2 regions of the Bacillus sp. AFS053548 genome follow, and region 2 is predicted to be linked to the other one. Evidence: a T-box and tRNA genes for the amino acid it is inferred to sense, from the RefSeq annotation. Region 2 holds a T-box; the other holds one or more tRNA genes.

Region 1 (4,444 bases), on a different contig from region 2:
ATCCTATGGTAACAGGACGAGGTATAAACTGTATTAGAAAACCCAATTTAAAGATCCCCATTAAGGTGAGAATAACACCAGCTAAAAAACCTGCAATAAGTAAGTTTTCATAACCATAATGAATTACAATTGATAAAAGTATAGGTATAAATGCCCCTGTAGGGCCCCCTATTTGAAACTTTGATCCTCCGAAAATTGAAATCAATACTCCTGCAATAATCGTTGTATAAATACCGTATTCTGGTTTTACTCCTGAACTAATCGCAAAAGCCATTCCTAAAGGAATTGCAATAATTCCAACTACTATTCCTGAAATTAAATCCTTTCTAAAAGATACTTTATTATAATTTTCAAATCTCCCTCGCCATTTCACTTTCTCGCACCTTCTAGTATATTTGATTATTTGAATATACAAATATTTAATATAATCATAATAACAGATCTCTTTCTCGTCAAACAAAATCTTATAATTAAATATTGTAACTATTTCCCAATTTCCATAGTACAAACTCAAAAAGAGCAAAAAAAGAACCTCTTCGAAAAAAGGTCCTTTACCAATGGTGATGGGTTATATAAAAAACATCTATATTTTTTTTACAAATTCAGATTTTAATTTCATTGCTCCAAATCCTTCAATTTTGCAATCTATATCATGATCACCATCAACAAGACGGATACTTTTTACTTTTGTACCAATTTTAACAACAAGAGAAGTTCCTTTTACTTTAAGATCTTTGATGACAGTAACTGAATCACCATCGTTTAATATATTTCCATTGGCATCTTTTACAACTTTCTTATCATCCATTTCAGTTTCAATATCCAGTGTCCATTCATACCCACATTCAGGACACACAAATAGATTACCATCGTGATATGTATAGTCTGAGTTACATTTTGGACAATTTGGTAGTTCGACCATGAACTATTCCCTCCTTTAGTATTGCTTTTAGAGCATCATCATTTCTATACTGACATAGTTTAATTATCTTTACAATATGATATTTAGATATTTGAATTTTTGAATATTCTTTTTTAATTTGGAAAAAATAACAAAAGAATTAAACATATAATTAACTAAAAAAGACATTAGACGGCTTAAATTTAGGTGTACCTAAGCAAAATTAATGAGGGAGAAAATGAAAAAACTCAATTTTAGTATATTAATTATTTGCTTTTTATTAATTGGAGAAAGCTGTTCGAACTATAAGGAATTAAACTCAGTTTCGATTGTTATCGCAATGGGATTAGACTATTACCAAGGAAATTGATCTGCCATTTTCATACCGATTCCTATTTCAGCCAAAAGTTGTTCGGCATGACCTCTACCTATTCCAGGAATAGTATCAAGCAATTCAATATCTTCTTCGTAAGGTTGCATTCGTTGTTGAACTTCTACACTTAAAAGTTCAATCTGGTGATCCATAAAATCAATGTGTGAGAGCTGTGTTTTTAACATCATCTTTTGATGAGGTCCGACAGATCCTACTAACGCACGTTCTAATTGATCTTTTTTTCTTCCTCAAACTTGTTTTAGCTAAACTGGATAAAATTTCAGGATCACTTATCCCGTTAATAATCGCTTCAATCATTGCACGACTAGAGACACCCATAATGTCAGAAGCAACCGAAGAAAGTTTAATATTGGCACCCTCAAGAACTTTTTGGATTCTACTAATCTCCCTAGCTCTTTCTTCAACGAGACTGCGACGGTATCGAACTAACTCGCGTAGTTCTCTTTGTTCGCGATTGGGAACAAAACTGTGTTGCAGAAGAACATGACGAAGTAACTTCGCAATCCATTCTGCATCTTTTACGTCGGTTTTTCGTCCTGGTACAGCCTTGATGTGTGCTGCGTTTACAACCATGGGTTGTATTTATTCTAGTTCAAGTAGATTGTAAATTGGCTTCCAATATACATCACCCGTACTTTCCATGGCAACTTGAGAACAACGCTTATTTTTTATCCAGTCTACCAATTGAAAAAGATCATGTGTCATTGTACCGAAGGTTTTTATTTCTTTACCTTTTGGTGTAATCGCACAAGCAGTAATACTCTTTTTGTGAACATCAAGTCCACAGCAGTAACTATTAACAACTTCCATAAATCTTATCCTTCTTTGGCTGATTAAAAATTAAGGCTGGTGCAACAACCATATTAGATTAATCTATCCTGCGTGCTTCTCTATGAGAGCAACAATTTGTGGTGCACCTGGTCGTATTGAATCAGTCTACTATGCGGGCTTAATTTATTGTTTCTAATAAGTCTGTGCAATTTTTGTGCAATGAAAAGAAATCGTAAATCGTGAGGTAGGGTGTGGCTTTTATTTCATATTATTTTCAGTCATATAAAAACTTCATAACCTATTATTATTAAATTCTAATATTTATCAGAGTTTGAAGTTTGGAAAACAAACTGAAAAAGGACTTCATTATTTTTGAGACTATTTTACATTTTCCAATAAATAAACAGCTTAATAAATTCAAACTCTGTTTCAAAACAGCTTATGTCCTGAGAACCCTAAAATTGTGAGCGAGAGATTGGGCCACTCAAGAGTTGAAACAACACTTGGTATTTACTCACATTCAAATGAAGAAATGCAGAAAAATACAGCTAATCGATTTGATGAAAAATTTGGTTTAAATTAATATACATGTGAAGTTTCTGTGCAGTCTTTGTGCAATGAATAATATTCATTACAAAAAATGGTAATAATTGAAAACAAAGAAAAAGCCCAAACCCTTAATATACTTAGGTTTGAGCCTTCTCATCTTTATGATCCCAACTGGACTTGAACCAGCGACCCCTACCCTGTCAAGGTAGTGCTCTCCCAGCTGAGCTATGGAATCGTAATATACATAGGTTTCTGAAGGTTTTTACTAAACACAATAATTATTGACCACTAACCTTCTAATTTTCACACTTACAATTGTAAAGTGGTCTCTAAAATTGGTCAAGTTTAATTAGCACTAAACACTTCTCAGGATAAAACTTCTTTCACTTTACTTTTCATATCTATTTTCCCCGCTATTATTTTACCTTCACATAATTTCACCTTTTTAGGTAATCATACTTAATAATAGTTGCTCATTTATATGTAAATTTAATGAAGGTGGTTAAAATACATGGATGAATTATTTATACAGGAAAACTTCAATAGATTGCCTATTCAAATGATTGCTAAGAAACTTAATGTTGATGTAATACTACTTTGTAATTGGTTAAGAAAAAAAGGATATTTAGAAGAAATTCAACCAATTGAAATGCAGTACATCATCAAGAATATTGATAAAATGCCAATAGAAGAGATTCAAGTAAAACTAGGATTAAGCACTTCACAGTTTAGTCAAATTCGTCAGCGTTTCAACTTTTTAAAAAAGCAAAGAAACACCAGCGATTATTCGGAGGAAGAGGTATTAAATAAAACTAGATGGTTAGTCGAAGAAAAATTGGTATTGCATATAGATGACTTATTACCGAAAACCATTAGAGCTGAGCACTTCAAAAAAAATGGATTATACCCTATTCTCAAATACGGAGAAACAAAGAAGAAATCAGACCCATATTTCAGGTTCTTTTCGGCAGTGGCTTTTTTGGTATGCAAGGCATATCCCAATGAATTTAAACCTTTTCAATTCCCACATTCCAATGAAACGAAGGAATATTTTACAAAGAAAACTTATATTCGTGATTTAAGGTGGATTCTTGAAAAGAAATTAGGCTTAGAAGAGGAGTTTTTAATGAACACATCTTTGATGAACTCATTTCTAACAAAGAAAGAGCTTGACCTTTATGGATTAGGCTGTCACACCTATAAACATATTTTTAAAGATAAAAAGTCAGTAATCCAAGAATTGGTTCGTTCATGTAAAGTTCTACCTAAAGAAAAGAATGCAACTACCAATGAACTGCGTGCTATTCTTAACAATGTCGGTATAATAACAGAAAAATGTTATATTGAAGGTTGTACCGATGAAAACATTGATATTCATCATATTATTCCAAAACGATATAGAAATTTCGTTTCATTTAATGTTGATGATGCTTTTAATCTTATGCCACTTTGTGAAAACCATCATACTTCAGCAGGAAGAATAAACACTGAAAACCTTCATGTTCAAAATAGAGAAATTTGGAGAGAGTTAATTAAGGATTGGTTAGAGGCTAGTAACAGTTAAGTATCAAAAAAACTTTTTTGACATATTTACAACTATGCCCCTCTCCTTAGAGAAGGGCTAGTCTCATTTTATGATATATCTTAAAACTGATTTAATATTAACTTAATACTTCTTCTTTTACTTTAAAAGCTTCCTGTAAAACAGCCTTCATTAGATTTTCCCTTTCTTTTCTAGACTGCTCTATATTTACTTCTAATTCATTACAAAATGTCATTAGTTTGTCTACCTTCTCACTAATACGTTTTTGCTCATTAAGAGGTGGCAG
Region 2 (4,444 bases):
AGAAGATTCTTATACTAAATTAAAATTATATTTAGCTCAAAATGGAGATACAATTGAATCTGTAGCTAAAAAATATAACCTACAAACTCAGCAGTTGAATCGTGTTAATAACTTGAATGATGAATTTTTATCGGAAGGGCAAATCATTTATATACCTGTAACTGCTATAAAACAATAACAATATGGTGAGAGCTTTGTATTAGTTAAGACACTTGTCTACTAATGCAAGGCTTTTACGCATTTAGAAAGTGAGAGTGACGCATCTTGTATAGAAAACCTAAAGATGAAATAAGCGTCATTTTAGCACAGTATCATATTGTACCAAATTATTTTGAAACTGTTGGTAAAGTAGTTAAGATCTATACGAATCAAGGTGTATTCGCACTAAAAGAGGCAAATGTGAATCGAGTTTATAGAAATAATTTGATTGATAATGTTCGTTCTTTACAAGATAAAGGCTTTCGGAATGTTGTACCAATTTATCATACCCAGAGCGGAGATTATATTGTTGAATTTAATACGAAGCATTACTATTTAATGCCGTGGATTGAAAGTGTTGATGAAAAGTCAGATGAGAACTTACATTTTCAACGAATGTTTACTTCACTAGGTAAGATGCACAACAGTACACAAAAAGAAAAAAAGGTAGATAAAGATCAATTACAAATCCATTATGATACGTTAACAAAAAGATGGAGTAAAGATAAAGATGTATTGGAAAATTTCATTGAGGCTGCGGAAGATAATTGGTATATGTCACCTTATGAACTAAGCTATTGTACGTATTTTCATAAAATATTAAGTGCACATCAATTTGCTAAGGGACAGTTAGATGAATGGTTTAAAAAAATGAAGGAAACTGAAAATACTAGAGTTGTCATGAACCATGGAAATTTATCTATTTCTCACTTTCTTGTAAATAAAAGAGGTGAAGGTGTCTTTATCAATCTAGAAAATGCACAAGAAACTACACCAATTCAAGATTTAACGAACTATTATAAGAATTCTTTTAAGACATATCCTATTCAGCAATCTGATCGTAATAATTGGCTTAAAATGTATGAAAAGAATTTTTCATTAAGAGAAGAGGAAAGAATGTTATTTTTAAGCTATATGGCATATCCAACGCAATTTTCTTCCAAAATTTCTAAATATTTAAAGCGATCCGGGGTTAATAATGAAAAAGACAATGTAAGAGATTTATTAAATGCATACTGGCATATGATTAATATTGAATATTTTGTCTCTAAAATACAAGAGGATATTGAAGCGGAGAAATCTATAGATGGTTTATAAGTTCAAACTGCATAATTAAGAAAGAAAAAACATCTATCCGAAAAATGTAACACTGCATTAATGTTAGCAACATGGATAGATGTTTTTTATGTTTATTATTTTACATGACGTTTAATTGCATTTACTACACTTTTTCGTACAAAATCCTTGTCCGTAATATGATCCTTTGAAAAAGAGATTCGAACATTATTTTCATCAGTTCCAAATAACTTAGAAAACTTACTAGTTGTTTCTTTTTGTTTTTGATTAAGTTGAAGGATTAAGTCGACTGTTTTGTCAAAGCTTAAATAGTTAACTTCAATCTCCTCTAATTTTCCACGAAATTCGCCATTCATTGGGTAAAATTCAAATTCTTGAATAATTTTTCCATATTTCTTTTTGTTTTCACTATCTCTTAATACAAATCCTTCTTCTTGAAGTGACTGGATTACCGTTTTTAAGCCAACTGAAGGAACTACTTGAACTCCATCAGCATCATATTGGTCAACAGCTTTTTCTATTTCTAAATGAGTTTTAATCCAAATATGGGATTTGTGAAGTGATACTGGTGTATTTTCAGATAAGGTGAAAAAGAAAGGAATAACAACTTCTTCATTAGCATTTATTATACGATCAACTGATACGATAAATTTTTGTAAAGTACCATTCTTATTAATAATCTTATCATTTGATTCAACTTGATATTCGGTCATTACATGTAAAAAGACGGAATCTAGTTCTTGTTTAACTCGACCACCTTTTATATATAATTCACCTTTTACTCGTTCACCAGCTTGATATTCTGTTTTTTCAAGCTTTGTATCGATTCTCGTTCCACCTATTCCGAGAACACGAGCTAATGTATTTTTAAATAAACCCATGAATATCCCCCTAAAAATTATATCTACATACTATATAATTATCGCATAATTAAATAAGTACTAGTATATCAGAATGTTAAATAATCATTACAATTATTTTTCGTATTTTTTTTATGTATTAAAAAATGTGGTACTATATTGACACTTATTGAATAATCTAGAAAGAAATTAGAAATAATGTTGACTAAGCTTAAGTAAATTTTGTAGACTATTACATATATTCATAATGAAATGCAATGATAGGGAAGAGTACAACGAACTAGTTCTTCAGAGAGGAAACCATTTGGTGGGAGGTTTCTAGAAAATAGAGTTGGAATGTCGCCCTTGAGCAGTGACTTCGAAAGCTTTTGGTGATTAGAAGTTAACGGATGATCCGTTATCTTTTTTAAGTGTGTCAGTTAAACACAAGTTTTTTCTGACAAAAAAAGGTGGTACCGCGAATTCAACTCCATTCGTCCTTTTCAAGGATGAGTGGAGTTTTTTTATTTTTCAATAATTATTTGAGGAGATGAATCCGAATGGAAATTACAAAAAAATCATTACCAACAAAATATGATCCGAATTTAGTTGAAAAAGATCGTTACCAATTTTGGTTAGATGGGAAATTCTTTGAAGCACAAGTGGAATCAGAAAAGCCGAAATATACAATCGTAATTCCTCCACCAAACGTAACTGGAAAATTACACTTAGGTCATGCTTGGGATACAACTTTACAAGATATCTTAACTCGTACTAAAAGAATGCAAGGTTATGATGTACTTTATTTACCTGGTATGGACCATGCTGGTATTGCTACACAGGCAAAGGTTGAAGCGAAATTACGAGAAGAAGGCTTATCAAGATATGATTTAGGACGTGAGAAATTCCTAGAAAAAGCTTGGGAGTGGAAAGAAGAATATGCTTCTCACATTCGTTCTCAATGGGAAAAAATCGGTTTAGGTTTAGATTACACTCGTGAACGATTCACATTAGATGAGGGTCTATCTGATGCAGTAAAAGAAGTATTCGTTAAGCTATACAACAAAGGATTAATCTATCGTGGTGAATATATCATCAACTGGGATCCAGCAACAAAAACAGCTTTATCAGATATCGAAGTTATTTATAAGGATGTTCAAGGTGCATTCTACCATATGCAATATCCTTTAACAGACGGAACTGGAAACATTCAAATTGCAACTACTCGTCCTGAAACAATGCTTGGGGATACTGCAATTGCAGTTCACCCAGAAGACGAAAGATATAAATCAATGGTTGGTAAAACAGTTACACTTCCTATCGTTAATCGTGAAATTCCAATTATTGCTGACGATTATGTTGATATGGAATTTGGTACTGGAGTTGTAAAAATTACTCCTGCCCATGACCCTAATGATTTTGAAGTTGGAAACCGTCATGACTTACCTCGCATTCTTGTAATGAATGAAGATGGTACGATGAATGAAAAAGCAGGAAAATACAATGGTATGGATCGCTTTGAATGCCGTAAACAAATCGTTAAAGATTTACAAGAAATGGGTGTTCTTGTTGAAATCGAAGAACATATGCATTCTGTAGGTCATAGTGAACGTAGCGGAGCGGTTGTTGAGCCATATTTATCAACTCAATGGTTTGTTAAAATGCAACCACTAGCTGATGCTGCAGTAGCATTACAAAATTCTGATGATAGCGTAAAATTTGTACCGGATCGTTTTGAAAAAACGTATCTACGTTGGATGGAAAATATCCGCGACTGGTGTATTTCACGCCAATTATGGTGGGGACATCGTATTCCAGCTTGGTATCATAAAGAAACTGGTGAGATTTATGTAAATCAAGAGCCACCAGCTGATATTGAAAATTGGAATCAAGATAACGATGTTTTAGATACTTGGTTCAGTTCAGCATTATGGCCATTCTCAACTTTAGGTTGGCCAAATGAAGAAAGTAAGGATTTCCAAGCTTACTTCCCAACGAATGTATTAGTAACGGGTTATGATATTATTTTCTTCTGGGTATCACGAATGATTTTCCAAGGAATCGAATTTACTGGTAAACGTCCATTTAACGATGTTTTAATTCATGGCTTAGTACGTGACGAGCAAGGACGTAAAATGAGTAAGTCACTTGGTAACGGTGTTGACCCAATGGATGTTATTGAGAAATATGGAGCAGATTCATTACGTTACTTCTTAACAACAGGAAGTTCACCAGGCCAAGATTTACGTTTCAGTATTGAGAAAGTTGAAGCTACTTGGAACTTTGTAAACAAAATTTGGAATGCATCACGTTTTGCTTTAATGAATATG

The links. A T-box is a leader RNA that pairs with one kind of tRNA and senses whether it is charged. The one in region 2 lies ahead of CN946_RS05315 (valine--tRNA ligase), so its partner is inferred to be a tRNA-Val.
Region 1: it encodes a tRNA-Val, which carries the amino acid that the T-box ahead of CN946_RS05315 (valine--tRNA ligase) is inferred to sense. The anticodon was not compared.

The regions. Positions count from the first base shown of each region.
Region 1 is NZ_NUHI01000001.1:90,254-94,697, reverse strand. Features, by position in the region: gene CN946_RS00460 (SulP family inorganic anion transporter) at 1-373, opposite strand, end outside; gene CN946_RS00455 (zinc ribbon domain-containing protein YjdM) at 584-922, opposite strand; gene CN946_RS23705 (hypothetical protein) at 1,140-1,271, shown strand; partial or broken gene CN946_RS23700 (IS110 family RNA-guided transposase) at 1,262-2,105, opposite strand; tRNA gene CN946_RS00435 (tRNA-Val) at 2,778-2,850, opposite strand; gene CN946_RS00430 (HNH endonuclease) at 3,127-4,179, shown strand; gene CN946_RS00425 (restriction endonuclease subunit S) at 4,277-4,444, opposite strand, start outside.
Region 2 is NZ_NUHI01000008.1:81,417-85,860, forward strand. Features, by position in the region: gene spoVID (stage VI sporulation protein D) at 1-178, shown strand, start outside; gene ysxE (spore coat protein YsxE) at 265-1,296, shown strand; gene CN946_RS05310 (sporulation protein) at 1,392-2,156, opposite strand; T-box leader at 2,384-2,619, shown strand; gene CN946_RS05315 (valine--tRNA ligase) at 2,675-4,444, shown strand, end outside.